One region of the Acidovorax sp. GW460-11-11-14-LB4 genome, then DNA from elsewhere that is predicted to be linked to it. Evidence: predicted binding sites of a transcription regulator. Region 1 holds the regulator's gene; each other region holds the start of a gene.
What was found. Region 1 encodes FNR, which switches genes on or off when oxygen is low (the NO sensors DNR and NnrR bind a similar motif). Its sites were predicted from a motif close to TTGATNNNNATCAA; they were not measured.

Region 1 (7,402 bases):
CAACAGTGGCAAGCATAGGTGTCAGATGATGCGCGAAAACCGGGCGCGGTTGCGGTCCGCCTGCAGATAACGGTCAAAAACCATGGCGATACCGCGCACGAAGAACCACCCGGTGGCGGTCACTTCAATGCCCTCCGGCCCCACCCGTACCAACCCCTGCTCCTGCATACCCTCCAGCTGCGCCAACTCTGCTGCGAAGTACTGGCGGAAATCGATCAACCACGCCTGCTCCATCGGCTCGAACAGCAGCTCGCCCTGGCACATCAGGGCCATGATGGCCGCGCGGCGCACCAGGTCGTCGCGGGTCAGGGCGAGCCCGCGGACCACAGGTAGCCGCCCCTGGTCCAGGAAGTCGTAGTACTCGTCCAGCGTCTTCGAGTTCTGGCTGTAAGTCGCCCCTACCCGGCCGATGGCCGATACGCCCAGCCCAATCAGGTCGCAGTCTGGCTGCGTGCTGTAGCCCTGGAAGTTGCGGTGCAAGCGTCCCTGGCGCTTGGCCACAGCCAGTGCGTCGGTAGGCAGAGCAAAGTGGTCCATGCCCACATAGACATACCCAGCGTCCATGAACGCATCGAGTGAGCGCGAGAGCATGGACAGCTTGCTCGCGCCTGTGGGCAATTCGGCGGAGATGATGCGACGCTGTGGCTTGAAACGCTCCGGCAAGTGTGCATAGGCATACAACGCAATGCGGTCAGGCCGCAGCTGCGCCACCTGCGCCAGCGTGCGGTCAAAAGACTCTGGCGTCTGGCGCGGCAGGCCGTAGATCAGGTCCACGTTCACCGAATCAAATCCCAGCGAGCGGGCGGACTCCACCAGTGCAAAAACCTGCTCTGCAGGCTGAATGCGGTGCACGGCCTTTTGCACTTCGGCATCAAAGTCCTGCACGCCAAAACTCAGGCGGTTAAAGCCCAATTCAGCCAGGAGCGCCAGACGCTCGGAGTTGACCGTGCGCGGATCCACTTCGATCGAGTATTCGCCCCCGGGCGCCAGCGTGAAGCTGCGCTTGAGCATGGCCATCAGCTCCCGCAAGCCCGCATCGGAGAGGAAGGTGGGCGTGCCACCGCCCAGGTGCAATTGGCTCACCACCTGTCCTACGCCACAGTGCGCGGTGTGCAGGTCGATCTCGCGGCTCAGATAGCGCAAGTAGACCTCGGCGCGGTCATGGTGTTTGGTGATGATCTTGTTGCAGGCGCAGTAGTAGCACAGGGATTCGCAAAACGGGATGTGCACGTACAGGGACAGCGGCATGGCCTTGGCCAGCGTGCCCGAACGGCGCTGTTGCAGCGCCAGCACATAATCTTCCTGACCGAAGGCCTCCACAAATCGGTCGGCCGTTGGATAGGACGTATAACGGGGCCCTGGCACGTCAAAGCGGCGCAGAAGATCTGGCGAAACAGCAGTCATGGGGAAATTTCCTTGCGTACACCTTGACTGTGCCGTAGGCTCCGGGACATGTCCTTGACCTGCATCAAGTGAACCAACAAGCGATACGGCGACAATTTGATGAAGGTCAGCCGCTCGCCCGCGCCCTGTATTCAGGTTCGTGTACGGCATGCACGATATGCTCGACCAACAACCCAAGTCCATGTGCCTATGAACCCGCTCACCATCAAAGTCGCCTGCTCCAACTGCAACCTCCGCGAGCTGTGCATGCCCGTGGGCTTGAACGAAGAGCAGCTCCAGCGCATTGACGAGGTGGTTGCCGTCCGTCGCAAAGTCAAACGCGGAGGGACGCTGTTTCGCAATGGCGAGTCCTTCACGTCCCTGTATGCCATCCGCACCGGGTTCTTCAAGACCTGCGTGGCCACAGAAGACGGTCGCGACCAGGTCACGGGCTTTCAGATGGCGGGCGAGATCATCGGGCTTGACGGTATCGTCAATGACCACCATACCTGTGATGCGGTGGCACTTGAAGACGCCGAAGTGTGTGTCATGCCCTTCGACCGCATTGAAGAGCTGTCACGCGAAGTCACAGCCCTGCAGCACCACGTGCACAAGATCATGAGTCGCGAGATCGTGCGCGAGCACGGCGTGATGTTGCTGCTGGGCAGCATGCGTGCCGAAGAACGCCTGGCCGCCTTTTTGCTGAACCTGGTGCAGCGCCTGCATGCACGGGGCTTCTCGCAGTCGGAACTGGTGTTGCGCATGACGCGCGAAGAAATCGGCAGCTACCTCGGCCTCAAACTCGAAACGGTCAGCCGGACCTTCTCCAAGTTTGTGGAAGAAGGGATCGTGGAAGTCAAACAGCGCCATGTGCGCATCCTCGACACCGATGCCCTGCGACGCATCGTGAACAGCCAGCAGACCTGCCACTGACGACACTGACACCGAGCCACTTCCACGCGGAGGGCCGGTTCCGCACCAAGTACAACCATCTCTTGCGAAACGGCATGCATTGCATGCCCAGACAAGCAGGCGAAAAGGGTTCAGGGGCAGGACGATGTCTTGCGGCAATCGTCGGGGCGCTCCCCATCGGGCACCGGGCACCGGTTGACCTCGAACGGAGACATGGACAGCAGTGTCGTCAATGCGCTCGTGGCCATGGTGATGGCCCAAAACACAAAAAATGCGAGGGTGTACACCCCTTGCCGTGACAGCGCCAGGGGCTGGCCGAACCAGTGCAGGTCCTGGGGGTCCACCATGGCAAAAACCAGCATCTCCAGCACGCCCGCCATCAAGAAGGCGGGCCATGCAATCCACATCAGGCGTTGCGTCCACATATCGGTTCTGTCTCCTGGTGCTGCCTGGGGTCGCTGGGGGCAGCGACCGGAGGGTTGTCAGCGTGGTTGGTCTTGCACAGGGGTGGCCGCATGGTTGCGGGCCTTGAGGGCCGGTGCCAGGCTTTTCTCCGGCGCCACCAAGGTCTTATTGATCTCAATGCCCTGGCGGTAGTAATCCTCGGCTACCACCGGGTCAGGCCGAGAAATCGCCAGCCACAGCGTCACAAAGCCAGCCACGATCACGATGGCAGGCCCGGCAATCACCAGCCACACATGGCCGAACTTCCACCAGGGCACGGGAATTGCCGGTGTCGCGATGGCAGGGTTTGAAGACATGGTGCTCTACTCCTCAACAATATCGGTCAAAGTGCGGCCCTGAAAGGCCCCACCGGGATGCCGCTCAACGCGGCACAAGAAACACGGATTTTTCCGTCACATGGGCAGCTGCCCCTACGGCCTGCACGTCAAACTGAACCGCATGCGAGCCCGAAGTGGCAGAACCGTACGGAATCTGCAAACGCACGGCCACCCAGCGCGACTCTGCTGCGCCAATATCCACTTCGGCCTCGGAGGCCACCTCCAGCCCCTCCAGTCCACGCGCGCTGATGCGGTAGCGCTGTTCGCCCTCCGTGGCATTCATGATCTGCAGCCGGTAAATATTCTCCAGTTTGCCCCCCGCCACAATGCGCGAGAGCGCGGCCCGGTCACGCACGACATCCACCTTCAGCGGCGTGCGCACCACCAGGCTGGCCAGCATGGCAACGCACAGTGCTACCAGTACGGCGGTGTAGATCAGCACACGCGGACGCAACACGCGACGCAGCATCTGGGACTGCGTCCAGCGCTTGGCCACGCCGTTCTGGGTGGAATAGCGGATCAGGCCACGCGGGTACTGCATCTTGTCCATCACCGTATTGCAGGCGTCCACACACAACCCGCAACCAATGCACTCATATTGCAAGCCCTTCCGGATATCGATGCCCACCGGACAGACCTGCACACACAGCGAGCAGTCAATGCAGTCGCCAAGCCCCTGGGCCTTGTAGTCAATGTTCTTCTTGCGCGGGCCGCGCTGCTCGCCACGCTCAGGGTCGTAGGTGACGATGAGCGTGTCTTTATCAAACATTGCGCTCTGAAAGCGCGCATAGGGGCACATGTACTTACAGACCTGCTCGCGCATGAAGCCTGCGTTGCCGTAGGTGGCAAAACCGTAGAACAGCACCCAGAAAATCTGCCAGCCGCCTTCAAACGCCAGCAGCTCGCTGCCCAGTTCGCGGATGGGCACGAAGTACCCTACGAAAGTGAACCCAGTCCACAGGGCCACGGCGATCCACACCACCTGCTTGAGAAACTTTTTGCGGATCTTCTCGAACGTCCAGGGACCGTTGTCCAGACGGAGGCGGGCACTGCGATCGCCTTCGATCTTGTGCTCGATCCACATGAACATTTCGGTGTACACCGTCTGCGGACAGGCAAAGCCACACCAAAGGCGCCCTGCCACGGCGGTGAAGAGGAACAGCGACAGCGCCGAAATGATCAGAAGGCCGGTGAGATAGATGAAATCCTGCGGATATAGCACCAAGCCAAAGATGTAGAACCTGCGAGCCCCCAAATCAAACAGCACCATCTGGCGCTGGCCCCATTCAAACCACGGCAGCCCGTAAAACACCAGCTGCGTCAAAAGCACCATGCCCCAACGCCAGCGCGCAAACAATCCGCTGATCGAGCGCGGGTAGATCTTCTTTTGCGCTTCGTACAGCGAGATGATCTCGCCCGCAGAGGACGCATCGGCGGCGACTGGCGTAATCGGGATGACCTTGCGAGCAGGCTCGCTGGGTGTGCTCATGGTGTCGCTTTATGAACGGAGGACAGGCTTACTCTGAAAAGAAAACCCGGGCAGTGCCTCAAGCACCGCCCGGCGGACATATCAACGTGCAGCCACCTGCTTGTTCGACAGGCCCCACACATAGGCAGAGAGTACGCCGATCTGCGCCTCGGTCAACTTCTCGGCCTGTGCAGGCATCTGGTTGACCTTTCCGTTGTTGATCATGGCCGTGATGGCAGCCTCGCCCCAGCCATGCAGCCAGATGTCGTCGGTCAGGTTGGGTGCACCCAGTGCCTGGTTGCCCTTGCCATCCATGCCGTGGCAGGCCGCGCAAGCCGCAAATTTGGACTTGCCCAGCGATGCACGCAGCGAGTCGTGCGGGCTACCCGACAGGCTCAACACGTAATGCGACAGGTTGCGCACGTCTTCTGGGGTTCCCACGGCCGCTGCCATAGGAGGCATGTTGCCGATGCGGCCCTTCTCCAGCGTCTCGCGGATCTTTTCGGGTGTGCCGCCATGCAGCCAGTCGTTGTCCGTCAGGTTCGGGAAGCCCTTGCTGCCGCGTGCATCCGAGCCGTGGCACTGCGCGCAGTTGTTCATGAACAAGCGCTCGCCAATGGCATGGGCCTGCGGGTCCTTGGCCACGTCTTCGGGCTTCATGGATACAAAGCGGGCATACAGGGGCTCCAGCTCCGTCTTGGCCTTGGCCATTTCGGCTTCGTACTCCCCCTTTTGCGTCCAGTTGAGCTTGCCGGTAAAGCTGCCAAGACCTGGGTAGGCAGCCAGGTAGCCCAGGCCAAAGACGATGGTGATGACGAACAGCCACACCCACCAGCGCGGCAGGGGGTTGTTCATTTCGACCAGGTCCTCGTCCCAGACGTGGCCGGTGGTGTTGTCGGAGGTGGCAACCACCTTCTTGCGGCCTGCCATCCAAAGCAGGATGCCGCAGGCGATGATGCCGACCAGGGTCAGCGTGGTCACAAAGACCGACCAGAAGTTGCTGGTGAAGTCACTCATGGGGTGTTCTCGTTCTGGTGAAGGTCAATCTGTCTCGAAAGGCAGCTGGGCTGCCTCGTCGAACCGGGCCTTGTTGCGGCCTCGGTAGGCCCAGACCCAGATGCCAATGAAGCAGGCCATCGATGCCAGAGTGGCGACGATGCGCATGGTGGTGATGTCCATGGGATATCTCCTTTGCTTACTTGAGCGCACGGCCCATGACTTGCAGGTAGGCGATGAGCGCGTCCTGCTCCGTCTTGCCCTTGACCTCGCCCGCCGCAGCAGTGATCTGCTCGTCGGTGTAAGGCACGCCCACGGTGCGCAGGGCCTTCATGCGGGGAGCCATCACTGCAGGGTCCACCTGGTTCTTTTCGAGCCAGGGGTACGCGGGCATGTTGGACTCGGGCACCACATCGCGGGGGTTGTTCAGGTGGATGCGATGCCATTCGTCGCTGTACTTGCCACCCACGCGGTGCAGGTCAGGCCCCGTGCGCTTGCTGCCCCACTGGAAGGGATGGTCATACACAAACTCGCCCGCCACCGAGTAGTGCCCGTAGCGCAGCGTCTCGGCGCGGAAGGGGCGGATCATCTGCGAATGGCAGTTGTAGCAACCCTCGCGGATGTAGATGTCGCGGCCCGCCAGCTGCAGGGCGTTGTAGGGCTCCACGCCCTTGACGGCCTCGGTCGTGGACTTCTGGAAGAACAGGGGCACGATCTCGACCAGACCACCAATGGCGATCACGATCAGGATGAGCACGATCATCAGAAAGTTGTTGGTCTCCACCTTTTCATGGGAGAAACCGGTCGAAGCAGATGTGTTGTTGTTGGACATGAATGATCTCCTTCGGACTCAAGCGTGGGCCGCGTTCACAGCAGGAATGGCCACCTTGACCGAACGGCCCGAGATGGCAGTCAGCCACACGTTCCAGGCCATGACCAGCATGCCGCCCAGGTACAGCAAGCCACCCGCCACACGGATCACATAGAAGGGATAGGTGGCCTTCACGCTTTCCACGAAGGTGTAGGTCAGGGTGCCGTCGGGGTTGACCGCGCGCCACATCAGGCCCTGCATCACGCCGGCAATCCACATCGCTGCGATGTACAGCACGATGCCGATGGTGGCCATCCAGAAGTGCAGCTCGATCGCTTTGACGGAGTGCATCTTGTCCTTGCCGAACAGGCGCGGCACCAGGTAGTACAGCGAACCCATCGAGATCAGACCCACCCAGCCCAGGGCGCCGGAGTGCACGTGGCCAATGGTCCAGTCGGTGTAGTGGCTCAGGGCATTGACGGTCTTGATGGACATCATCGGGCCTTCGAACGTGGACATGCCGTAGAACGACAGCGACACGATCAGGAAGCGCAGGATGGGGTCGTCACGCAGCTTGTGCCATGCGCCCGACAGGGTCATGATGCCGTTGATCATGCCGCCCCAGCTGGGGGCCAGCAGGATGAGCGAGAACACCATGCCCACCGATTGCGTCCAGTCGGGCAGCGCGGTGTAGTGCAGGTGGTGTGGGCCGGCCCACATGTAGGTGAAGATCAGCGCCCAGAAGTGGACGATCGACAGGCGGTAGCTGTACACCGGACGGCCCGCCTGCTTGGGGATGAAGTAGTACATCATGCCCAGGAAGCCAGCGGTCAGGAAGAAGCCCACTGCATTGTGGCCGTACCACCATTGCACCATGGCGTCCTGCACACCGGCATAGGCCGAGTAGCTCTTCATCATGCCCGCAGGGATGGCTGCGCTGTTCACCAGGTGCAGCAGAGCCACGGCCAGGATGAAGGCACCAAAGAACCAGTTGGCCACATAGATGTGCTTGACCTTGCGGGTGCCAATGGTTCCGAAGAACACGATGGC
Region 2 (7,402 bases), on a different contig from region 1:
CACGACCCCTTCCACAACATCCACATGGGTGTGACGGCCGAAAACATCGCCGCCAAGTGGGGCATCAGCCGCGAAGACCAGGACAAGCTGGCGGTCGAGAGCCACAACCGCGCCGAGCGCGCCACGCAGGCCGGTGTGTTCAAGGACCAGATCGTGCCCGTCACCTTGAAGAGCAAAAAGGGCGACGTGTTGTACGCCACCGACGAGCACTTCCGCCCCGGCGCCACGATGGACGACCTGGCCAAGCTCAAGCCCGTTTTCATCAAGGAAAACGGCACGGTGACGGCTGGCAACGCCTCGGGCATCAACGACGCCGCCGCCGCCGTGGTGCTGATGGAAGCCGGTGCTGCCAAGGCCCGTGGCGCCAAGCCCCTGGCCCGCCTGGTGGCCTACGCCCACGCTGGCGTGGACCCCAAGTACATGGGTATCGGCCCCGTGCCCGCCACGCAGCTGGCGCTGAAGAAGGCCGGGCTCACCGTGGCCGATCTGGATGTGATCGAAGCCAACGAGGCCTTCGCCGCCCAGGCCTGTGCCGTGACCAAGGACCTGGGCCTGGACCCGGCCAAGGTCAACCCCAACGGCTCGGGCATCTCGCTGGGTCACCCCATTGGCGCCACCGGTGCGCTCATCACCGTCAAGGCCCTCCACGAGCTGCAACGCATCCAGGGCCGCTATGCGCTGGTGACGATGTGCATTGGCGGCGGCCAGGGCATTGCGGCTATTTTTGAGCGCCTCTGACCTGCACGCGGGTGCGCACACTGCCATCGCCACCCGCGATGCTGCCACCTGCTATTGGCAACGCGAGCGCCACAGTCGATCAGCGATCATTGTCGCCCGCTGCCCCAGATCAGCCGGGCCACCGCAGCCGCACCCAGCGGCCTGGCGGCGACCCGCACACCACTGAACCGACGGAGACACCTCTCACCATGATGCGCACCCTGCTTTCCTTCACCGCCCTCGCCTTCGCGCTGGGCACCACGGCCCACGCCCAGGCGCCTGCGCCCGCTGCGGCATACCCCGCCAAGCCCATCCGCCTGATCGTGCCCTTCCCGCCCGGCGGCGGCACCGATATCCTGTCGCGCCTGGTGGCCACCAAGCTCACCGAAAGCGCCAAGTGGACCGTGGTGGCCGACAACCGCGCCGGCGCAGGCGGCACCATCGGCATTGGCGAGGCAGTCAAGGCTGCGCCCACCGGCTATGACCTGGTCATGGGCCAGAAAGACAACCTGGTGATCGGCCCCTGGCTGTACAAAAACCTGCCCTGGGACCCCACCAAGGACCTGACCGCCGTGGCCCATGTGGCCTACACGCCCGTGGTCATTGCCACCAGCGCGAACTCCAAGTTCAAAACGCTGGCCGACGTGGTGACTGCTGCCAAGGCAGCGCCCGGCACCATCACCTACGGGTCGCCCGGCAACGGCACCTCGATCCATCTGGCAGGCGACCTGTTCGAAAAGGCTGCGGGTATCAAGCTCAGCCACATCCCTTACAAGGGCTCCAACCCTGCGCTGATGGATGCGCTGTCGGGCAACGTGGACCTGCTCATGTCCTCGGTGCCATCGGCCATGGCCCAGATCAAGTCGGGCAAGCTGCGCCCGCTGGCTGTGACATCGGCCAAGCGCAGCTCGTCCATGCCCGAAGTACCCACCGTGTCCGAGTCGGGCTTCAAGGACTTTGATGTGAGCACCTGGTACGGCGTGTTTGCGCCCGCAGGTACACCGGCCACCGTGGTGAACGTCGTCAATTCAGAAATCAACAAGCTGCTGGCCACCCCCGAGATGAAGGCCGCCATCCACGCCCAGGGTGCCGAGCCGGAGGCCATGTCGTCCGCTCAGTTCAACACCCTGCTCAAGACCGACTACGCCAAGTGGAAGGGCATTGTGGAAGCCTCGGGCGCGAAGATTGAGTGACCCCCTGAGGCGCTTTGCGCCTTCCCCCTGAGGGGGACGCACCCGGTGGACTGGCAGAGCCAGCTCCACGGGTGCACTGGCCTGGAGAGCGCCTGGTCCGCGAACAACGGACAGCAGGTGATGCGCGACATCATCGAGAACTGAAATAAAAAACGGCTCCTTTCGGAGCCGTTCTTCATGGGGGAGCGTGTTCAGTCCCGCACAACCAGCACGGGGATGTGCACTACACCCAGCACACGCTGCGTGACGCTGCCCAGCACCAGCTTTTCCAGGCCACGGCGGCCATGCGAGCCCATCACGATAAGGTCGGCGCCGGTGCTCTCGAGCGCACGCAGGATGCCGTCGTGCACCGCATGGCCCTCCCCAACCACGGTGGTGACCTGCACACCCGTATCGGCCATGGCCTTCTTGGTGGCGTCCAGCGCGGCATTGGCCTCGGCTGTGGCGGCGCTGATGTATTGCGCCTGGCCGTAAGCAAAGTCGGCGCCAACGCCGGTGAAGGGATAGGGGTCGATCACGTACACCGCCGTGACGGCGCTGCCAAAGGTCTTGGCCAGGCCTGCGGCCTTGGACACGGCCAGCATGGAGGTCTTGGAACCGTCGACAGGAACCAGAATGTGTTTGAACATGGTGCTACTCCTTGAATGAGGGGTGGGACCAGGCTTGTGGCCTGACCATGGGTGACAGTGTGAACCGCCACCATACCCCGCATCTTGATTCGCATCAAATCGGATGCACTTCTGCCGCAGTGTTCAGGCCCTGGACGGCGCCAGCCCCACCACGTCCGCACCCTGGAAGTTGCCCCGCCGGCAGGTCACCACCAGGGTGTCGCGGTAGCCTCCGTCTGTGAGCGGCTGGATGGGCGTGGACTCGTGGATCATGCGCGCGTCGTCCAGCAGCAGCAGAGACCAGGGCTGCGTCAGCGTAAAGCGTTGTCCGGCAGGGCCGTTGGCCTCAAACACCCGCGTCTCGCCACCCTTGACGCCCTCGCGCCCCACCAGAAACACCGCCACCAGATCCACCCCGTCGCGGTGGGCACCTTCGGGTGTGGGGCGACCAATGCCGTCGGTGGTGTCGATGCGGAACTGGTGCGCCTCTACAAACCAGGGCACCGGTGCCTGCGGCCCGGCAAACACGGCGTCCGACACGCCCGCCAGCGCGGCCAGCAATTGCTGCCACACGGGCTGCGCCACGGTGGCGGGCTCCATGGGGGCAAACCAGCGCTCCATGCCGCCGTGCAGCGCGTTGTACTCCACGGGCTGCCAGTGGGCGCGGTGCGGCACCTGCTCCATCCGGCCCTCCTGCAGCACAAAGCAGGCGTGGCGACGGCGGCGGTAGCGGCCACCGTCCTTCAGGAATTCATCGGGCGGCAAGGCTGCCCAGTCGCTGTTGAGTGCCAGCAGCGCCGACAGGTCAGCGCCAACCCACTCGGCAACGGCCTCAGGGCTGAGCACGGCAAAGCCGCTGCTTTGCAGCTGGCTGGCGACGTCAGCCGGTGTAGTGAAAGGGGGAGAAAAGGAGACTTGGGCCATAGAGGCCCGAGCTTAACCGCAGCCGCCACCACGGGTTCTGCGATGGCGCAAACAGGGTGGGTGCAGTGTGGGGGCCGCATCCGAGTCCACGCAACCTGCCAGCCCCCGTGGTCGCAAGCCGCTCAGTCCCGGTTGCCATGACCCTTGCCACGGCCTTCACCCTTGCCATGCCCGCGGTCATGGTCACGGTCGTGTTTGCCGCCGCGTCCACGGTCGTCATCCCAGCGATGGTCATCGCGCCCGCGCGGACCCTGGTACGGGTTGCCACGGCGTGGGGGCGGCTCCTGCACAAAGTACACCGGCTGGCTGCAGGCGTTGTAACGAGCGCAGTGTTTGCCCCAGTTCTTGGCATGGCCGGGCGGCACATACAGGTAAATGGGCGCACGCGGCACCACCACAGCAGGGCGCTGGATGATGACGGGCTCTGCGTAAATCAGCGGCGGTGGCGGTGCATTGCCAATGTTGATGCGGCCATACACGCCGGGTGCCAGTTCGCCCCCCACGGTGGCATTGACGTAGGCCTGCGCATGCGCGCCGCCCGCCAGGCCGAGGAGCGCGGCCGCAGCCGCACCCGAAACAAGAAGACGGATCGTGGGAAACATGGTGTTTTTCATGGAAAGCTCCTGCTGACTGCCACACCGTGCACGCAAACAGTGTGTGCACAGGGAGGGCGGCCCTGTGTGAGTCACAAGGCTTCTTGTACCTTACACCTTTCAGACGCTACAAAATGTCAGCCAATGGCGACAGTTGTTGGCGCGAGAGGAGGTACCGCGAGGCCTTGGCTGCCGGCGCCCAAGCCCGATATACGTCCACCGGCATCACGACGCCGTTGCACTGGCAGCCGCCTGCTGCAGTGCCTCCGCCGGCCCGGGGCGCCCGAACAGGTAGCCCTGCCAGGTGTGGCAGCCCAGCCCCGCCAGCATGTCGCGTTGCTCCTGGGTTTCGACCCCCTCGGCAATCACCCCCAGGTCCAGGCTCTGGGCCAGGGTCACGATGGTGCGGGCAATGCTGGCGTCATTGGCGTCGGTGAGCAGGTCGCGCACAAAGCTTTGGTCGATCTTGAGCTGGTCCAGCGGCAAGCGCTTGAGGTAGCTCAGGCTCGAATAACCCGTGCCAAAGTCGTCCAGCGAGAAGCCCAGGCCCGATGCACGCAGGGTGTCCATGCGCTGGATGGTGTCCTCCACATCGTCCAGAAGCAAGGTCTCGGTCAACTCCAGCTTCAGCCGGTGCGGGTTGGCGCCGGTTTCTTCCAGCACGCCCAGCACTTCGTCCACAAAGTGGCTGTGGCGGAACTGCCGTGCGCTCACATTCACGGCCAAGGACCAGTGGGCAGTCTGCGGGTCGCGTGCCCACTCCACCAGTTGCAGGCAGGCCGTGCGCAGAATCCACACGCCCAGCGGCACGATGAGGCCCGAGGCTTCGGCCACTGGAATGAACTCGGCGGGCGACACCAGCCCGCGCTGCGGATGCTGCCAGCGCACCAACGCCTCGGCGCCCACAATGCCTCGCTGCTGGTGGATCTGCGCCTGGTAATGCAGCAAGAATTGCCCCTCGCGTAGCCCGTCGCGCAAGCCCGCCTCCAGCAGGGTGCGCGCGGTCACGTTGGCCTGGGTGCGCGGGTCAAAGAACCGCAAGGTGTTGCGGCCTGCGCCCTTGGCCTGGTACATCGCCATGTCACCGTGCTTGAGCAATTCGTCCACCGAGCCGCGTGCATCGGCATACAGCGCAATGCCTATGCTGCAAGAACTGTGGTGCGAATGGCCGTCGAGCTGGTAGCTCTGGCTGAGAGCCTGCAGTACCGTGCGCCCCACTGTTTCGGCCTGGGCGGCCGCTTCGTGCGCCTGCGGGCTGAGCCCCTCCAGCAGCACGACAAATTCGTCTCCACCCAAGCGCGCGACGGTGTCGCCCATGCGCACGCAGCCCCCCAGGCGTGCGGCGACCTGGCGCAGCAGCTGGTCGCCCAGCTCGTGGCCCTGGGTGTCGTTCAGGTCCTTGAAGTTGTCCAGATCCACAAACAGCAACGCACCGCCCGCGCCTGAGCGTGCGCTGGCGGCCAGGCTGTGTTGCAGGCGGTCATTCATCAACCGACGGTTGGGCAGACCCGTGAGCGGGTCGTAGAAGGCCAGCAGGCGGATTTCTTCTTCGGCAGCCTTGCGGCTGGAGATGTCCGTCTGCGTACCCACGTAATGGGTGATCTCGCCGCGCGGCGAACGCACGGTGGTGATGGTGATCCAAGCCGGATATTCGGTGCCGTCCTTGCGTCGGTTCCATACCTCGCCCTGCCACATGCCGCTGGAGTGCAAGGTGTTCTTCATGGCCGCGTAAAAAGACGCGTCCTGGCGGCCCGAGTGCAGCAGGCGCGGTGTCTGGCCCACCAGCTCGTCCACCGTGTAGCCGGTCAGCCGCGCGTAGGCCTGGTTGGCTTTGAGGATCCTCTGGTCGGGCCCTGTCACGATCATGCCCTCGAACGACTCAAACACCGTGGCAGCAATCTGCAGCGATTCTTCGGCCTTGCTGCGCTCTGTGATGTCGGTCGAGATGCCACACAGCGCATAAATGCTGCCATCCGCGTGGCGCAGCGGAATCTTGATCGACAAAAACGCGCGTGTCTCGCCCGTGGCGGCGGGCGTGTTCACCTCCTCCGCCTCCAGCGTCTCGCCGTCCTCCAGCACCCGACGGTCGTTGGCCCTCAGCCGTTGCGCCGTGGCTGCGTCGAAAAACGCCGCATCGTCATGGCCCAATACTTCGTGCGCCGGCCTGCCAAAGTAATGCAGCGTGTGGTGGTTGGCGTACTGGTAGCGGTAGTCCTTGCCCTTGATGTAAATGAACGCGCCAACACTGTCCAAAATGGTGGCGAGCTTTTGCTCGCTGTCCCGCAAGTGGCGCGTACGCTCTTGGACCTGGCGACGCAAGATCGCAACCATCAACGCAGCCAGCAAACTGAACGCCACCAAGCCCGCAAGCCCCCGCCACACCCAGGGGGAAATCTGTACGCCAAGGTCTTGCCCGCCCCAGTGGCGCATCACCTGGGCATAGGCCGGGTCAGCGCCACTGCGCCAGTTCTCGACGGATCGGTCAATGGCCACCAACACATCTGCATTGCGACCGGGGCCGGTCGCAAAGAACAGCGTAGCGGGCTGGAACACAATGCCCGTGTCCACCACGCCATAGCGGGCCGAATGGAAATTGCCGAACAGATGGTTGGAGATGACCGCATCGGCCTCGCCCCGCTGCACCATGGCAAACGCATCTATCAGGCTGGGCGCATCCACCAAAGTCACCTGGATGCCAAAGCTGTCCACCATGTTCAGGAATGTGGACCGCTGCACGGAGCCCTTGAGCACCGCGACCCGCTTGCCCTGCAGGTCAAACAACGAGTAGATGGGCGCGCCTGATGTCCGGTAGATCTGCGACCAGCTGTGCAGCACTGGCAGGCGGTGAAAGTCGTACAGGATCTCGCGCTCGGGCGAGCGAGCCACATCGGGCATCAGGTCGAGCCGGCCCTCGCGCAGCGCATCCAGGCAGTCCTGCCAGCTGCAGGGCACATATTTGATGGTCCACTGCTCGCGCGCAGCCACCAATTGCAGCAGATCCACAAAAATGCCTGCGGCCTTGCCATCGGCATCCACAAACACCTTGGGTTCGTTCGAGTACACGCCCACACGCAGCTCGCGGGGCGCCGCTGCAATGCTGGCGCTGGCCGTCAATACGGCCGCCCACACAATGCCTTTGAGCCACGCGGCACAGCGCCGCACCAGCCAGTTCACGCCAGGTTTCACACCGGACCCCCCAGGTGATGGAGAAACCATGTTAACGAATGCTTGCAAAAACCTCCAAAAATTAACTACCGTGTGCCGGTTGGGGTAGCATGTGCCCAACCCCCCGCCCCGCCCAGGAGACAGCGATGCCCCATGAACGCCGCCACTTCGTCCGCGTTGGTTTTGATGCGCCGGCCCTGCT
Region 3 (7,402 bases), on a different contig from region 1:
GAACAGCGTGAGGCCAACCTGCGCCGCATCCAGGGCATGGCCGGGGCCACAGGGGGCGAGAACGCCACGGGCAAAGACAAGGAGAGTCGCAGCCCCTCGGGCAGCTACGGAGGCAAGGTCGCGGCCAAGGTCAAGCCCAACATCGTGTATCCAGACGCCATCTCGGGCAACCCGCGCGCCGAGGTGGAAGTGCGGCTGTCACCCGACGGCACCATTGTGGGCAAGCGGCTGGTGCAGTCCAGCGGCAACAAGGCCTGGGACGACGCGGTGCTGCGGGCCCTGGACAAGACCGAAACATTGCCGCGCGATGTGGATGGGCGCGTGCCTCCGTCACTGACCATTGGCTTCCGGCCCCAGGACTGAGCGGAACTCCGAGCCTTGAACGGGCTTGTCCCACCGCAGCGGATCCCCGGCCCTGCCGATGCGCTGCCAAGGCCCACGCGCGACGCGCTCACCGCCTGCGACTGAAACCCCGTAGCAGTTGGCGCTGGCACGCTGGACTGAGCCGTGACCCGTGAGGCCCAAAAGCAAAGCGCCCGGCAGAACCGGGCGCTTTTTTTGGTCTTATACGCCTGTAGCGCTAGTGGAACATGCGCTGCAAGCTATACATTCAATAGCAAACCACCGTTGTGCATCAGCGGTCGCGCCGCTCCATGCGGCGGTTCAGGTTCAGCGCACCCAGCGTGCAGGCCACACCCGACAGCAGGTACACCGTCACTGCCAGCAGACCGAACTGCGACGACAGATACAGGGCCACCAGCGGTGCGAAGGCTGCACCAATGATCCAGGCCAGGTCGGCCGACAGGGCGGCGCCGGTGTAGCGATACTGCGGCGAGAAGTTGGCCGTGACCGTGCCCGATGCCTGGCCGTACGACAGGCCCAGCAGCACAAAGCCCAGCAACAGGAACATGGTGCTGCCCACTTCGCCGGTGTTGAGCAACACCGGCGCCATGAAGCTGAACACGCCAATCAGCACGGCCATGCCGCCCAGAAGCTTGCGGCGGCCCAGGTGGTCCGACAGCCAGCCCGACACCATGATGGCGCCCGCCGCGAGGAACGCGCCGACGATCTGCACGCCCAGGATCTGGGTGACTGGCTGGTCGGAGTAAAGCGTGATCCACGACAGCGGGAAAACCGTGACTAGGTGGAACAGTGCAAAGCTGGCCAGCGCCGCAAAGGCGCCCAGCAACACGTTGCTGCCTTCATCACGCATGACGCGGCTCACAGGCACGGGCTGCAACTCGCGGTCCTTGAGCAGTTCGGAGTACGACTGCCCCACCACCAGACGCAGGCGGGCAAACAGGGCCACCACGTTCACGGCAAAGGCCACAAAAAACGGATAACGCCAGCCCCAGGCCAGAAACTCTTGCACCGTGAGGCTGCTGTACAGGTAGGCAAACAGGCCCGCAGCCAGCACAAAGCCCAGAGGCGCGCCCAGCTGGCCGATCATGGCGTACCAGCCCCGGCGCTCTTTGGGTGCCGACATGGCCAGCAGCGACGGCAAGCCGTCCCACGAACCACCCAGCGCCAGGCCCTGGCCCACACGCAGGATCAGCAACGCCACGATGGCTGTAGTGCCCACATCCTTGTAGCCCGGCAAAAAGGCCATGCCCACCGTGCAGACGCCCAGCACGAACAGCGCAATGGTCAGCTTGGTGCCCCGCCCCCAGCGCCGCTGGATGGCCATGGAGATGGCGGTACCCACCGGGCGGACCACGAAGGCAACGGCCAGCAGCGCAAAGGCCATCAGCGTGCCGTCCAGGCGCGACAGGAAGGGAAACAGGAAGGACGGGAAGACAAGAACGCAGGCGATCCCGAAAACGAAGAAGTCGAAATACTCGGACGAGCGTCCGATGATCACGCCCACAGCGATTTCGCTGGGGGTGACGTCTTCATGCGTATCAGCCCGCGAGAGAGAGGCGGCGCTTTCGTGAAAACCGGCCGCGGGGTAAGTGGCAGTGGCGGGGCTGCTCATGAACATGGCTCCTTGACGTTGTGTAGCGAACTCAGACCGTTCCGTTCTACACGCAACTTCTGTGGGCCACAAGTGCGGTTTCACTATGCCGACTGCAGGAAATGTCCTTCAAAGCCCTTGAATGCACCACATTGGTGCAAAAACAGCCTGCGCTTTTGACCTTGGACAAAATGTCCAATCGACAAAAAAGCTAGCGCTAGTACATTCGCACACATCCCGTTATCCGCGTTTACCCTGAAACGCATTGATCGCGCTCTACACATGCTCAAACTTCCCCAACTTCGTGGGCCCACCTGGCTGCTCGCCCTGACAGCGCTGGGTAGCCTGGCAGGCTGCAGCAAGGCTGTCGTGCTCAACCCTGCCGGTGACGTCGCTGCCCAGCAAGGCCAGATGGTCATCACCGCCACGCTGCTGATGCTGATCATCATCGTGCCCGTGATCGCGCTCACCCTGCTGTTTGCCTGGAAATACCGCCAGGGCAACACCGAGGCCGAGTACGACCCGGAATGGCACCACTCCACCACGCTGGAGCTGGTGATCTGGACCGTGCCGCTGCTGATCATCATTGCGCTGGGCGCCATCACCTGGATCGGCACCCACAAGCTGGACCCCTACCGACCTCTCGACCGCATCGACGCGCAGCGCGCCGTCCCCGCCGATGTGAAGCCGCTTGAAGTGCAGGTAGTGGCCATGGACTGGAAGTGGCTGTTCTTCTACCCCGAGCAAGGCATCGCCACCGTGAATGAAGTGGCGGCCCCGGTGGACCGCCCGATCCTGTTCAAGCTGACGGCCACATCCACCATGAACGCGTTCTACGTGCCAGACCTTGCCGGCATGATTTACGCCATGCCCGGCATGCAGACCGAGCTGAACGCGGTGATCAACAAGCCTGGCGTGTTCAAGGGCATGTCGTCGCACTACAGCGGCGCGGGTTTCTCGGGCATGACGTTCAAGTTCCATGGCCTGAGCAACGAGGACTTTGCCCAGTGGGTGCAAAAGGCCAAGACCGAAGGCAAGCCCCTGGACAAGGGCACCTACCTGAACCTGGTCAAGCCCAGCGAACGTGATCCGGTGCAGCGCTTTGCCTCGGTGGAAGAAGGCCTGTACGACAAGGTGCTCAACCGCTGCGTCGAAGACGGAAAGATGTGCATGCACCACATGATGGCCATCGATGCTCTGGGTGGCGACGCTTACATGCGCGCTGCAGGGCTGAACCTGCCCCAGGACGTCTGCACCGTGCAAAACGCCGCCCAGGTGGTGGCCGCACTCGAAACCCGCAACGTACCGGCACCAACGACTGGCGCCAGCATCCGTCAATGAGCACTCCTATGTCCTCCGAAACCCTTTCTCCATCCCACTGGGCGCTGGGCCGCCTGAGCTGGGACGCCGTACCGATGGCGCATGAGCCCATCGTGCTGGCCACCTTCATTGCCGTGGTGTTGGGCGGCCTGGTCGTTCTGGCCGGTATCACCAAGTTCCGCCTGTGGGGCCCCCTGTGGCGCGACTGGATCTGCAGCATTGACCACAAACGCATCGGCATCATGTACATGATCCTGGGCCTGGTGATGCTGCTGCGCGGCTTTGCCGACGCCGTGATGATGCGCCTGCAGCAGGCCATGGCCTTTGGCGACAACATGGGTTACCTGCCTCCGCACCACTACGACCAGATCTTCACCGCCCACGGCGTGATCATGATCTTCTTCGTGGCGATGCCGCTGGTCACCGGCCTGATGAACTACCTGGTGCCGCTGCAGATCGGCGCGCGCGACGTGTCGTTCCCGTTCCTGAACAACTTCAGCTTCTGGATGACCACTGCCGGCGCCGTGCTGGTGATGGTGTCGCTGTTCCTGGGCGAGTTCTCCACCTCCGGCTGGCTGGCACTATCCAACCTGGGGGCGCAGAGCCCCAGCACCGGCCTGGATTACTACATCTGGGCGCTGCAGATAGCGGGGGTGGGCACGACGCTCTCGGGCATCAACCTGATCGTGACCATCATCAAGATGCGCGCGCCGGGCATGAGCCTGATGAAGATGCCCGTGTTCACCTGGACCGCCCTGTGCACCAACGCACTGATCGTGGCGTCGTTCCCCGTGCTCACGGCCGCACTGGTGCTGATGTCGCTGGACCGCTATGTCGGCACCAACTTCTTCACCAACGAGCTGGGCGGCAACCCCATGCTCTACGTGAACCTGATCTGGATCTGGGGCCACCCTGAGGTGTATATCCTGGTGCTGCCCGCGTTCGGTGTGTTCTCCGAAGTGGTCGCCACCTTCAGCAAGAAGCGTCTGTTCGGCTACACGTCCATGGTGTATGCCACGGTGTGTATCACCATCCTGTCGTACCTGGTGTGGCTGCACCACTTCTTCACCATGGGTTCGGGTGCCAGCGTGAATACCTTCTTCGGTATCACGACGATGATCATCTCGATCCCCACGGGCGCGAAGATCTTCAACTGGCTGTTCACCATGTACAAGGGCCGCATCCGCTTTGAGCTGCCCATGATGTGGACCGTGGCGTTCATGGTCACGTTCGCTATCGGCGGCATGACGGGCGTGCTGCTGGCCGTGCCCCCGGCCGACTTCGTGCTGCACAACAGCCTGTTCCTGATCGCCCACTTCCACAACGTGATCATCGGCGGCGTGGTGTTTGCCATGTTTGCCGGGATCAACTACTGGTACCCCAAGGCGTTTGGCTACAAGCTGGACCGCACCTGGGGCGTGCGCTCCTTCTGGCTGTGGCTGGTGGGCTTCTGGGTGGCGTTCACGCCGCTGTATGTGCTGGGCCTGATGGGCGTCACCCGTCGTGCCAACCACTTCGAAGACCAGTCGCTGCAGATCTGGTTCGTCATCGCTGCCATCGGCGCGGCCATGATTGCCGCCGGCATTGGCTGCTTCCTGATCCAGCTGGTGGTCAGCTTCCTCAAGCGCGAACAACTGCGCGACTGGACGGGCGACCCCTGGGACGGCCGCACGCTGGAATGGGCCACCTCTTCGCCTCCACCCAACTACAACTTCGCCTTCACCCCTGTGGTGCACGAGATCGACGCGTGGTGGGACATGAAGAAGCACGGATACAAGCGTCCTCTGGCGGGCTTCCAGCCCATCCACATGCCTGCCAACACCGGCGCTGGCGTGGTGATCTCGGGGCTGTCGCTGGTGTTCGGCTTTGCACTGATCTGGCACATGTGGCTGCTGGCGGGCGTCTCGTTTGCGGCCGTCGTTCTGGCCGCCATCATCCACACGTTCAACTACAAGCGTGACTTCTACATCCCGGCATCCGAAGTGATCTCCACCGAAGAAGCCCGCACACTCCAACTGGCCCGCCATGTCTGATATCCGCATCCACGCTGGCGCCGCAGCAGGCGCCCTGGCCCCGCGCGAGTACCACCTCGCGCACGAGCCCCATCCTGAAAACGGCACGGCCCTGGGTTTCTGGCTGTACCTGATGAGCGACTGTCTCATCTTTGCAGCACTGTTCGCCACTTACGGCGTGCTGGGCCGCAGCTATGCCGCAGGCCCCACCGGCGCGCAGCTGTTCGACCTGACCCTAGTGGCCATCAACACCGCCTTCCTGCTGCTGTCGTCCATCACCTTCGGTTTTGCCATGCTGCGCAAGCAGCTGGGCGACGTGAAGGGCACGCTGCTGTGGCTGGCGGTCACGGGCGTGTTTGGCCTGTGCTTCCTGGGCCTGGAGCTGTATGAGTTCTCCCACCTGCTGCACGAGGGCGCAGGCCCGCAGCGCAGTGCCTTCCTGTCGGCGTTCTTCACGCTGGTGGGCACCCACGGCCTGCACGTCACCTTCGGCCTGATCTGGCTGGTGGTGCTGATGGTCCAGATTGGCAAGCATGGCCTGATCCCCGAGAACAACCGCCGCCTGATGTGTCTGTCCATGTTCTGGCACTTCTTGGACGTGGTCTGGATCGGCGTTTTCACCTTTGTGTACCTGATGGGGGTGCTGTAAATGAGCGCACAACACGCAACACACGCGCACGATGCGCATGGGCATGACGATCACCACCACGACGCAGGCCCCCACAGCACCTTTTCGGGCTATGTGATGGGGTTTGTGCTGTCCGTCATCCTCACGGCCATTCCCTTCTGGCTGGTGATGGCCAAGGTGATTGCGGACCGCAACACGGCTGTGCTGGTGCTGGGCGGCTTCGCCGTGATCCAGATCCTGGTGCACATGGTGTTCTTCCTGCACATGAACGGCAAGATCGAAGGCGGCTGGACGCTGCTGTCCACCATCTTCACCGTGGTGTTCGTGGCCATCGCCATCGCGGGGACCTTGTGGGTGATGTTCCACATGAACGCCAACATGATGCCCGAGCACCCCACGCCCACGCCGCCCACGCACGAGGCGCCTGGACACTCCACGCCCTGATGCCTGCAGCCCCCACCATCATGGCACTGCCGCGCCGGGGGTTGCGCCGCGCAGTCCTGCTGGTGCTGGGCATGGCCCTGTTCCTGGGCTTTGTGTCGCTGGGCACCTGGCAGGTCCAGCGCCGTGCCTGGAAGCTGGATCTCATCGAAAGAGTAGACCAACGGGTGCACGCCGCACCAGCCGCACTGCCCCCTGTGGAGCAATGGTCTGACATCCGTGCCGCACAGCATGAGTACCTGCCGGTGGTCTTTCAGGGCCACTGGCTGCCCGGCAAAACGGTGCTGACGCAGGCGGTCACCGAGCTGGGCGCGGGGTTCTGGGTGATGACGGCCCTGCAACGGGATGACGGTACCCAGGTGCTGGTGAACCGGGGCTTTGTGCCCCAGGAGCAACGCGCCCAATGGCTGGAGGCCCAGCCACCCGCCGATGGTACGGCCACCGTCCAGGGGCTGTTGCGCATGCCAGAGCCGGGCGGCGGCTTTCTGCGCACCAACGACCCGGCGCAACAGCGCTGGTACTCGCGCGACGTGGCGGCCATCAGCAGCGCGCTGGGTCTGACCCGGGCGGCTCCATTTTTTGTGGACGCCGGACTTCCGGGTACCGCAGCGGCTTCTTCAGCCGCCTCCGGCTGGCCCCGCGCTGGCCTGACCGTCATCCGGTTCCACAACAGCCACCTGGTGTACGCCCTGACCTGGTATGGTCTTGCGCTCATGGTTGTCGTTGCCGGCTGGTATGTGGCACGCTATGAGCGCCGCCTGGGCGCACGGGCCACCAGCCGCCTACCGACCAACGATGAACACCCTCCCACAACGCCCTGACCCTGCGCTGGCCACTGCGCCGCGCAATGCACGTTCCGCCGACGCCGCCGCCGGGATCAAGAACCTCCAGCAACTGATCGAGCTGCGCTGGATTGCAGTGGTGGGCCAGGTGTTCACCATCGAGATGGCGCACTACAGCCTGGGCTTGAAGCTGCCGCTGCAGGAGATGCTGCTCGTGGTCGGCTGCCTGGCGGTCTTCAACGTGGTGAGCCTGCTGCGCCTGCGC
Region 4 (7,402 bases), on a different contig from region 1:
CTGGTGGAAGACGCCCAGGCCGCCAAGGCGCCCATCCAGCGGCTGGTGGACCAGGTGTCGGCCATTTTTGTGCCGGTGGTGCTGGTGGTGGCGCTGGTCACCCTGGCGGGCTGGCTGGCCATGGGTGCGGGGCTGGAGGCGGCGCTGATCCACGCCGTGGCCGTGATGGTGATTGCCTGCCCCTGTGCGCTGGGGCTGGCCACGCCCGCGGCCATCATGGCGGGTACGGGCGTGGCGGCCAAACACGGCATCCTGATCAAGGACGTGCAGGCGCTGGAGCTGGCGCACAAGGTGGACACGGTGGCCTTTGACAAGACCGGCACGCTGACCGTGGGTCAGCCCCGGCTCACGGCGTTTGAGGTGGTGCCGGGTCTGGACGATACGGCGGTGATGGCGGCCGTGGCCGCAGTGCAAAGCGGTAGCGAACACCCCCTGGCGCGCGCGGTAGTGGCGGCTGCGGGCGAGCGGCAGATCAACGTGGCCACCGCGCAGGATGTGCGCGCGGTGCCCGGGCGCGGCACCGAGGGCGAGGTGGACGGCCAGAGCTACCTGGTGGGCAGCCTGCGCTGGATGCAGGAGCTGGGGGTGGCACTTGGCCCGTTGTCAGACCGCGCGGAGGCGTTGCAGCGCGAAGGCGCCACGGTGTCTGCCGTGGCCCAGCGGGTCACGGAAGGGTTGGCGCTGCGGGCATTGATGGCCTTTGGCGACGAGCCCAAGCCGGGCGCGCGCGAAGCTTTGGCGGCGCTCAAGGCGCGCGGCATTCGCACCGTGATGGTGTCGGGCGACAACCGGGGCGCGGCCGAGGCCATGGCCCGGCGCCTGGGGCTGGACCCGGCCGCGGGCGAGGTAATGGCCGAGGTGTTGCCGGGCGACAAGGCGGCCAAGGTGGCTGCGTTGCAACAGGGCACCGATGGCAAGCACCATCATGTGGCGATGGTGGGCGACGGCGTTAACGATGCCCCCGCGCTGGCGGCGGCCGATGTGGGCATGGCCATGGGCAACGGGACTGATGTGGCCATGCACGCAGCGGGCATCACGCTGATGCGCGGCGACCCGATGCTGGTGGCGGCGGCGCTGGATATTTCGCACCGCACGGTGATGAAGATCCGCCAGAACCTGTTTTGGGCGTTTGCATACAACGTGGCGGGCATTCCGCTGGCGGCGCTGGGTTACCTGAACCCGGTGGTGGCGGGCGCGGCCATGGCGCTGAGTTCGGTCAGCGTGATGGCGAATGCCCTCTTACTCAAGCGGTGGCGCATGTGATAAATACGTACAGCACGGTCATCGATGTCTGGCAAACTGCAACGATTTGTTGCGAATCCGTCGCCTCGGGGGAGGTGCGGCGACCGCATTGGCATAGCTATATCAAGGACGACAGATCATGAATCTCTTCTCGCTCATGCGGCAGTTCACCATACGTTTGCGCATGCTGGGTGCCATTGGCGTGGTGCTGGGCCTGCTGGGGCTGCTGGGGGGCGCGGGCATGCTGGGCATGTTCCGCATCCACAACATGAGCCAGGACTTCATGGACCACTCGTTCGCCGAGGTGGGTTACATGGCCGAGCTGCGGGGCGAAATGGGTGCCATCCGCCAGTTCGAGAAGGACATGATCATTGGCTACGAGAAGCCCGAAGCCGTGAAGGCCGCGCATGCCAAGTGGGTGGAGAGCCAGGACAAGGCCAAGAAGATTGCCAACAAGTTCCTGGAAGGCGAGGAGGACTCTGACAACCCGGTGGTGCGCAACATCGTCAAGCGCCTGGACAGCTACCGCGAGCTGTTTGCGCACGTGGCGCGCCAGCTGGAGGCGGGTGGCTATGACACCGCCACCATTGCCAACCGCATGAGCGGCAAGGCCGTGGCGGAGTTTGCCGAGGCCGACAAGCTGATGGCCGAGCTGGACTCGGTACTGCGCGCGGAGGTGGCCAAGTCAGTGGCGCAGCAAAGCGAAGTGTCCAACCAGACCAAGTGGCTGTTTGTGCTGGCGGTGCTGATCACCGTGGTGGTGGTGGTGCCCACCACGCTCATGAACATGAACTCCATTTGCAAGCCGCTGGAAGACGCACGCAAGATGGCCCAGGCGATTGCGGGCGGCGACCTGTCGCAGCAAATTGCTGCCGAAGGCAAGGACGAAGTGGCCGATTTGCAGCGCGCGCTGCGCGACATGCAGCAGGGCCTGAGTGCGCTGGTGGCGCAGGTGCGCGATGCCAGCGGCAACATCGCCACGGCCAGCCAGGAGATCGCCACGGGCAACCAGGACCTGTCGCAGCGCACCGAGCAGACGGCCAGCAACGCGCAGGAGGCCGTGTCCTCGCTGTCGCAGCTCACGTCCACGGTGCAGCAGACGGCATCGTCGTCGCAGATGGCGAACCAGCTCGCTGCGTCGGCCTCGCAGATGGCCACGCACGGTGGCGGCGTGGTGCAGCAGGCTGTGGCCAGCATGCACGAGATCTCGACATCGAGCCGCAAGATCGGCGACATCATCGGCCTGATCGACTCCATTGCCTTCCAGACCAACATCCTGGCGCTGAATGCGGCCGTGGAAGCGGCCCGTGCCGGCGAGCAGGGCCGGGGCTTTGCAGTGGTGGCCAGCGAGGTGCGCAGCTTGGCACAGCGCAGCGCGGCGGCGGCCAGCGACATCAAGGGCCTGATCCAGAGCAGCGTGACGGCCGTGGACGGCGGCGTGCGCCATGTGGAAGAAGCCGGCACGGCCATGAAGGACATCGTGAGCAGCGTGCAGCGCGTGGGCGACATCATTGGCGAGATCACGGCGGCTGCGTCCGAGCAGTCGGCTGGCATCGGCCAGGTGAACAGTTCGGTGGGCGAGATCGACCGCATGACGCAGCAGAACGCGGCGCTGGTGGAAGAATCCGCCGCCGCTGCCGAGTCGCTGCGCGAGCAGGCCGCGCGCCTGTCGCACGTGGTGCAGCAGTTCCGCCTGGCCGAATCGGCCGTTGGCTATGGCCACGGCAGTGCAGTGGCTGCCCCCTATGCAGACCAGGCTCCCCAAGCGCTGGCCGCAGGCCCTGCGCAGGCACGCCTGACGCACTGACCGCGCCAGGCCTTTTCTTCCCACGAGCCCCGCAGGCCTGGTCTGCGGGGCTTTTTTGTGGGCGGTGCTGCCCGGCGGTTTATTGACCTGCGTCATGGGCGTGCCGGGGAGCGCGTGGCACCCTTGGGGCCTTGTTGAAACTGGGGAGTGCGCCATGCCGTCGATCAGTCTGCGAACCATTCGCGAAGAGCATGCGTCGCTCGCGGCGGTGCTGCACTCGCTGCGCCTGATGCTGGACCAGGGCCCGGGCGACGAGCCCGCTGCGTTCTTTGACGTGATGCGGGCCATGCTGTTCTACATCGACGAGTTTCCCGAGCGCCAGCACCACCCCAAGGAGTCGCAGTGGCTGTTCCCCAAGGTGGCCGAGCGCTCACCCCAGGCGGCCGAGGCCATCGTCCAGCTGGAGCGAGACCATGCCGGCGGCGAGGCCGCCGTGCGCGAACTGCAGCACCTGCTGCTGGGCTGGGAGCTGATGGGCGATGCGCGCCGCGAGGCGTTTGCGCTGGCGCTGGAGCGCTACATCCGCTTTTACCTGGAGCACATGCGCCTGGAAGAAACCGTGGTGCTGCCCGCCGCGCAGGAGGCCCTGCAGCCGGGCGACTGGACCGCCATCGACGCGGCCTTTGCCAGCAACACCAACCCGCTGGCCCCCGGCAAGCCGCGCGATGCGGCGTATGACCGGCTGTTCACCCGCATCGTCATGCGGGCGCCCAGTCCGATCGGGCTCGGCTCACCCTCCTGAGCGACTGCGCCGCTTGGTGCTGACTGCGGCAGGCGACCGCTGGCTCGCGCAGCGGCAGCTGCAACCGGTGCGGCCCCATGGGGCCGTTCCGGCGCGGTGCAGATTCAGGCGCTGAGCGCCGGGTAGTCCGTGTACCCCTCGGCCCCGCCGCCGTACAGCGTGGCGCGGTTCACCTCGTTGAGCGGTGCGTTGGTTTTCAGGCGCGCCACCAGGTCGGGGTTGGCGATGAAGGGGCGGCCAAAGGCCACGATGTCGGCGCCCTTGGCCAGGGCGGCATCGGCCAGCTCGCGGGTGTAGGCGTTGTTGACCATCCACGCACCCTTGCCGCCCGCTGCACGGTAGGCGGCCTTGAGCGCGGCGTAGTCGAAGGGGCGGCCTTCCACCTCGCGCGGGCCGCCGGTGGCGCCTTCGATCACGTGGATGTAGGCCAGGCCCAGCGGGCCCAGGTGGCGCACCACGTGGTCGAACAGCGGCTGTGGATCGGCGTCCACGATGTCGTTGGCGGGCGTGACGGGTGACAGGCGGATGCCGGTGCGGCCACCGCCGATTTCCTCGACGATGGCGCGGGTCACTTCCAGCAGCAGGCGCGCGCGGTTGGCGATGCTGCCGCCATAGTCGTCGGTGCGCTGGTTGGCGCCGGTCTTGAGGAACTGGTCGATCAGGTAGCCGTTGGCTGCGTGGATTTCCACACCGTCAAAACCCGACGCAATGGCGTTGCGCGCGGCGTGGCGGTAGTCCTGCACGATGCCGGGGATCTCTTCGGCATCGAGTGCGCGGGGCATGGAGGTGGGGGTGAATGTGGGCACGCCGTCCTTGATGAGCACGGTCTTGGTGTTGGCCTGCACGGCCGAGGGCGCCACGGGGGCGGCGTTGCCCGGCTGCAGGTCGGTGTGCGAGACACGGCCCACATGCCACAGCTGCACCACGATCTTGCCGCCGGCGTCGTGCACGGCGCGGGTCACCTTCTTCCAGCCGTCCAGCTGTTCGGTGCCATAGAGGCCCGGCACATCGGCATAGCCCTGGGCTTGCGGGCTGATGGCCGTGGCTTCGGAAATGATGAGACCGGCACTGGCGCGCTGCGCGTAGTAGGTGGCGACCAGGTCGGTGGGGATGGCCTCGGGCGAGCGGTTGCGCGTGAGCGGCGCCATGGCAATGCGGTTGGCCAGCTGGAGGTCGCCCGCGCGGGTGGGTTCAAACAAAGAGGTCATGTTGAAGGTGTCCTGTAGAGGTACGTGCAAACAAAGCAGCCTTGCAGCTTAATGCTGCAGCGCAAAACGTGCAGCGCACTGGCGTCAACAAGGGCACCGGTTTTGTGTTAACCGAGTCGCTCAAGCCCGTCACGTCTGCAGCACCGTGGCCGTTGCATGAGAATGAAAGGCCATGCCCTTGCCACCGCCCCCCGCACCGTTCCCTGTCTCCCCGTTGCGCAGCCTGTGGCTCGCCGTGGCCCTGTCGATGGGCGCCGCCATCTCGCTGGGCATCACGCGGTTTGCCTATGCCCTGTTGCTGCCGCCCATGCGCGAAGACCTGGGCTGGTCGTACACGCTGGCAGGGGGCATGAACACGGCGAACGCGCTGGGCTATCTGCTGGGTGCTCTGGCCACACCCTGGCTGTTGCGGCGCGCGGCCCCGGGCGCAGTGCTGGTGGTGGGCGCCGTGATGGCCACGGTGTTCATGGGCCTGAGCGGATTTTTCACACAGGCAGCGCCCTTGCTGGTGCAGCGCCTGCTGGCCGGCGGGGCCAGTGCGCTGGTGTTCATTGCCGGGGGGCTGCTGGCGGCCCGGCTGGGTGCCCAGGTGCCGGGGCGCAGCGGCTTGCTGCTGGGCCTGTACTACGGCGGCACGGGCTGGGGCATCACCCTTTCTGCGCTGCTGGTGCCTGCGGTGCTCGCAGCGGCCCCAGCACTGCACAGTTGGACCTGGGCCTGGTGGGCGCTGGCGTTGGCCTGCGTGGCAGCCACGCTGGCGCTGCTGTGGCCGGCGCGGGTGTTGAGCGGGCTGGCTGCACCTGTGGCGGCTGCATCCGGGACCACACCGGCGGCTGCAGTGCCCGACCGCGTGCGCTGGCGGGCGCTGGCCCCTGCGCTGCTCGGCTACGGCCTGTTTGGCGTGGGCTATATCGGCTACATGACCTTTGTGGTGGCGCTGCTGCGCGAGCAGGGCCGGGGTGCGGGCGAGGTGACGTTGTTCTACGCCTTGCTGGGGCTGGCCGTAGTGCTGTCCTCACGCATCTGGGCCGGGCTGCTGGACCGCAGCCGGGGCGGAGAGGCCCTGGCGCGCCTGAATGCGCTGCTGGGCGTGGCCACCCTCCTGCCCGCCGTCACGGGCGCGTGGCCGGTGGTGTTGGCCTCGGGGCTGCTGTTTGGCGGGGTGTTTTTGTCGGTGGTGGCATCGACCACGGCGCTGGTGCGGCACAACCTGCCGCAGGCGCTGTGGGCCAGCGGCATCAGCGCGTTCACCATCGTGTTTGCGGCCGGGCAGATCGTGGGGCCCACGGTGGTGGGCTGGATCGCCGACGGGCCTGGAGGCCTGGCGCGCGGGCTGGTGTTCTCGGCCTGCGCGTTGTGGGTGGGGGCGCTGGTGGCGTGGCGGCAGCGCCCCTTGTAGCCCTGGCCTTACTTCAGCAGGCCTTCGGCCTTCATCGCGGCTTGCACCGCGGGGCGGGCACCCACGCGTTCACGGTAGGCCGCCAGGTTGGCCAGGCCGGAGATGTCGAGCTTGGTGGGCTGGGTCCAGTTGGTCACGGTGAACAGGTAGCCGTCGGCCACGGTGAAATGGTCGCCCATGAGGTACTGCTTGCCGGCGAGCTGGCCATCCACCCACTGCAGGCGTTGCAGCAGGCGCTCGCGCACCATGGGCTTGTACTCCTCGGGGGTGGCGGGGTTGAACAGGGGGCTGAAGCCCTTGTGCAGCTCGGTGCCGATGAAGGTCAGCCACTCTTGCAGGCGGTAGCGCGCCAGGGTGCCGTTGGCGGGGGCGAGCTGCTTGTCGGGCACTTGGTCAGCAATGTATTGCACGATGGCCGGGCCTTCGCGCAGGCGCTCGCCGTTGTCCAGCTCCAGCACGGGCACGTAGCCCAGCGCATTGATGGTGTAGTAGTCGGTGCCGTCCTGCAGCTTGTGGCTCTTGGTGCTGGCCAGCACGGGGGTGTAGGCCAAGCCGGCCTCTTGCAAGGCGATGTGGGGGGACAGGGAGCAGGCGCCGGGGGAGTAGTAGAGCTTCATGGATCGGTCCTTGAAAACGGTCGGAAACCGCCGATCCTATGCGCTGCGCCGGATTCTTGCAGGCGCCGGGGCGCAACCCCAGCGCCCGCTGCGTGGTGCAGCGGGGAGGGGGCGTGTCAGCTGTCGTATCCGGGCAGGTCGCGCTGCACCTTGCGCAGCAGCGCGGGCCAGGCAAAAGCGCCGCCCAGACCGCCGGTCTGCACGCGCATGGCCTGGGCCACGCCGCTCACGATCTGCGGGTTCACCTGCGTCAGTTCGCCGCCGGCCTGCGCGTCGATCTGGATGCGGCAGGTGTTCTCGAAGGTGTACATGGACAGGAAGGCGTCGGCAATCGTCTTGCCCACCGTCAGCAGCCCGTGGTTGCGCAGCATGAGGAAGTTGGCTTCG

Region 2: the regulator FNR is predicted to act here: its motif matches at 2,624-2,637, upstream of AC07X4_RS14760 (universal stress protein).
Region 3: the regulator FNR is predicted to act here: its motif matches at 2,131-2,144, upstream of cyoA (ubiquinol oxidase subunit II).
Region 4: the regulator FNR is predicted to act here: its motif matches at 3,132-3,145, upstream of AC07X4_RS10925 (hemerythrin domain-containing protein).

The regions. Positions count from the first base shown of each region.
Region 1 is NZ_JBWKYJ010000018.1:43,485-50,886, forward strand. Features, by position in the region: gene AC07X4_RS09420 (sulfite exporter TauE/SafE family protein) at 1-16, opposite strand, end outside; gene hemN (oxygen-independent coproporphyrinogen III oxidase) at 22-1,404, opposite strand; gene fnr (fumarate/nitrate reduction transcriptional regulator Fnr) at 1,594-2,316, shown strand; gene AC07X4_RS09435 (hypothetical protein) at 2,427-2,720, opposite strand; gene AC07X4_RS09440 (FixH family protein) at 2,778-3,056, opposite strand; gene ccoG (cytochrome c oxidase accessory protein CcoG) at 3,121-4,566, opposite strand; gene ccoP (cytochrome-c oxidase, cbb3-type subunit III) at 4,648-5,562, opposite strand; gene AC07X4_RS09455 (CcoQ/FixQ family Cbb3-type cytochrome c oxidase assembly chaperone) at 5,587-5,724, opposite strand; gene ccoO (cytochrome-c oxidase, cbb3-type subunit II) at 5,741-6,373, opposite strand; gene ccoN (cytochrome-c oxidase, cbb3-type subunit I) at 6,392-7,402, opposite strand, start outside.
Region 2 is NZ_JBWKYJ010000039.1:26,108-33,509, reverse strand. Features, by position in the region: gene bktB (beta-ketothiolase BktB) at 1-738, shown strand, start outside; gene AC07X4_RS14765 (tripartite tricarboxylate transporter substrate binding protein) at 927-1,910, shown strand; gene AC07X4_RS14760 (universal stress protein) at 2,102-2,539, opposite strand; gene AC07X4_RS14755 (2OG-Fe dioxygenase family protein) at 2,663-3,442, opposite strand; gene AC07X4_RS14750 (hypothetical protein) at 3,565-4,056, opposite strand; gene AC07X4_RS14745 (EAL domain-containing protein) at 4,261-7,221, opposite strand; gene AC07X4_RS14740 (PilZ domain-containing protein) at 7,347-7,402, shown strand, end outside.
Region 3 is NZ_JBWKYJ010000067.1:20,137-27,538, reverse strand. Features, by position in the region: partial or broken gene tolA (cell envelope integrity protein TolA) at 1-363, shown strand, start outside; gene AC07X4_RS19385 (MFS transporter) at 635-1,975, opposite strand; gene cyoA (ubiquinol oxidase subunit II) at 2,237-3,295, shown strand; gene cyoB (cytochrome o ubiquinol oxidase subunit I) at 3,304-5,307, shown strand; gene cyoC (cytochrome o ubiquinol oxidase subunit III) at 5,300-5,935, shown strand; gene cyoD (cytochrome o ubiquinol oxidase subunit IV) at 5,936-6,358, shown strand; gene AC07X4_RS19360 (SURF1 family protein) at 6,358-7,176, shown strand; gene AC07X4_RS19355 (ATP-binding protein) at 7,151-7,402, shown strand, end outside.
Region 4 is NZ_JBWKYJ010000023.1:31,468-38,869, reverse strand. Features, by position in the region: gene AC07X4_RS10935 (heavy metal translocating P-type ATPase) at 1-1,263, shown strand, start outside; gene AC07X4_RS10930 (methyl-accepting chemotaxis protein) at 1,382-3,049, shown strand; gene AC07X4_RS10925 (hemerythrin domain-containing protein) at 3,204-3,791, shown strand; gene AC07X4_RS10920 (alkene reductase) at 3,896-4,999, opposite strand; gene AC07X4_RS10915 (YbfB/YjiJ family MFS transporter) at 5,172-6,398, shown strand; gene gstA (glutathione transferase GstA) at 6,407-7,015, opposite strand; gene AC07X4_RS10905 (class II aldolase/adducin family protein) at 7,132-7,402, opposite strand, start outside.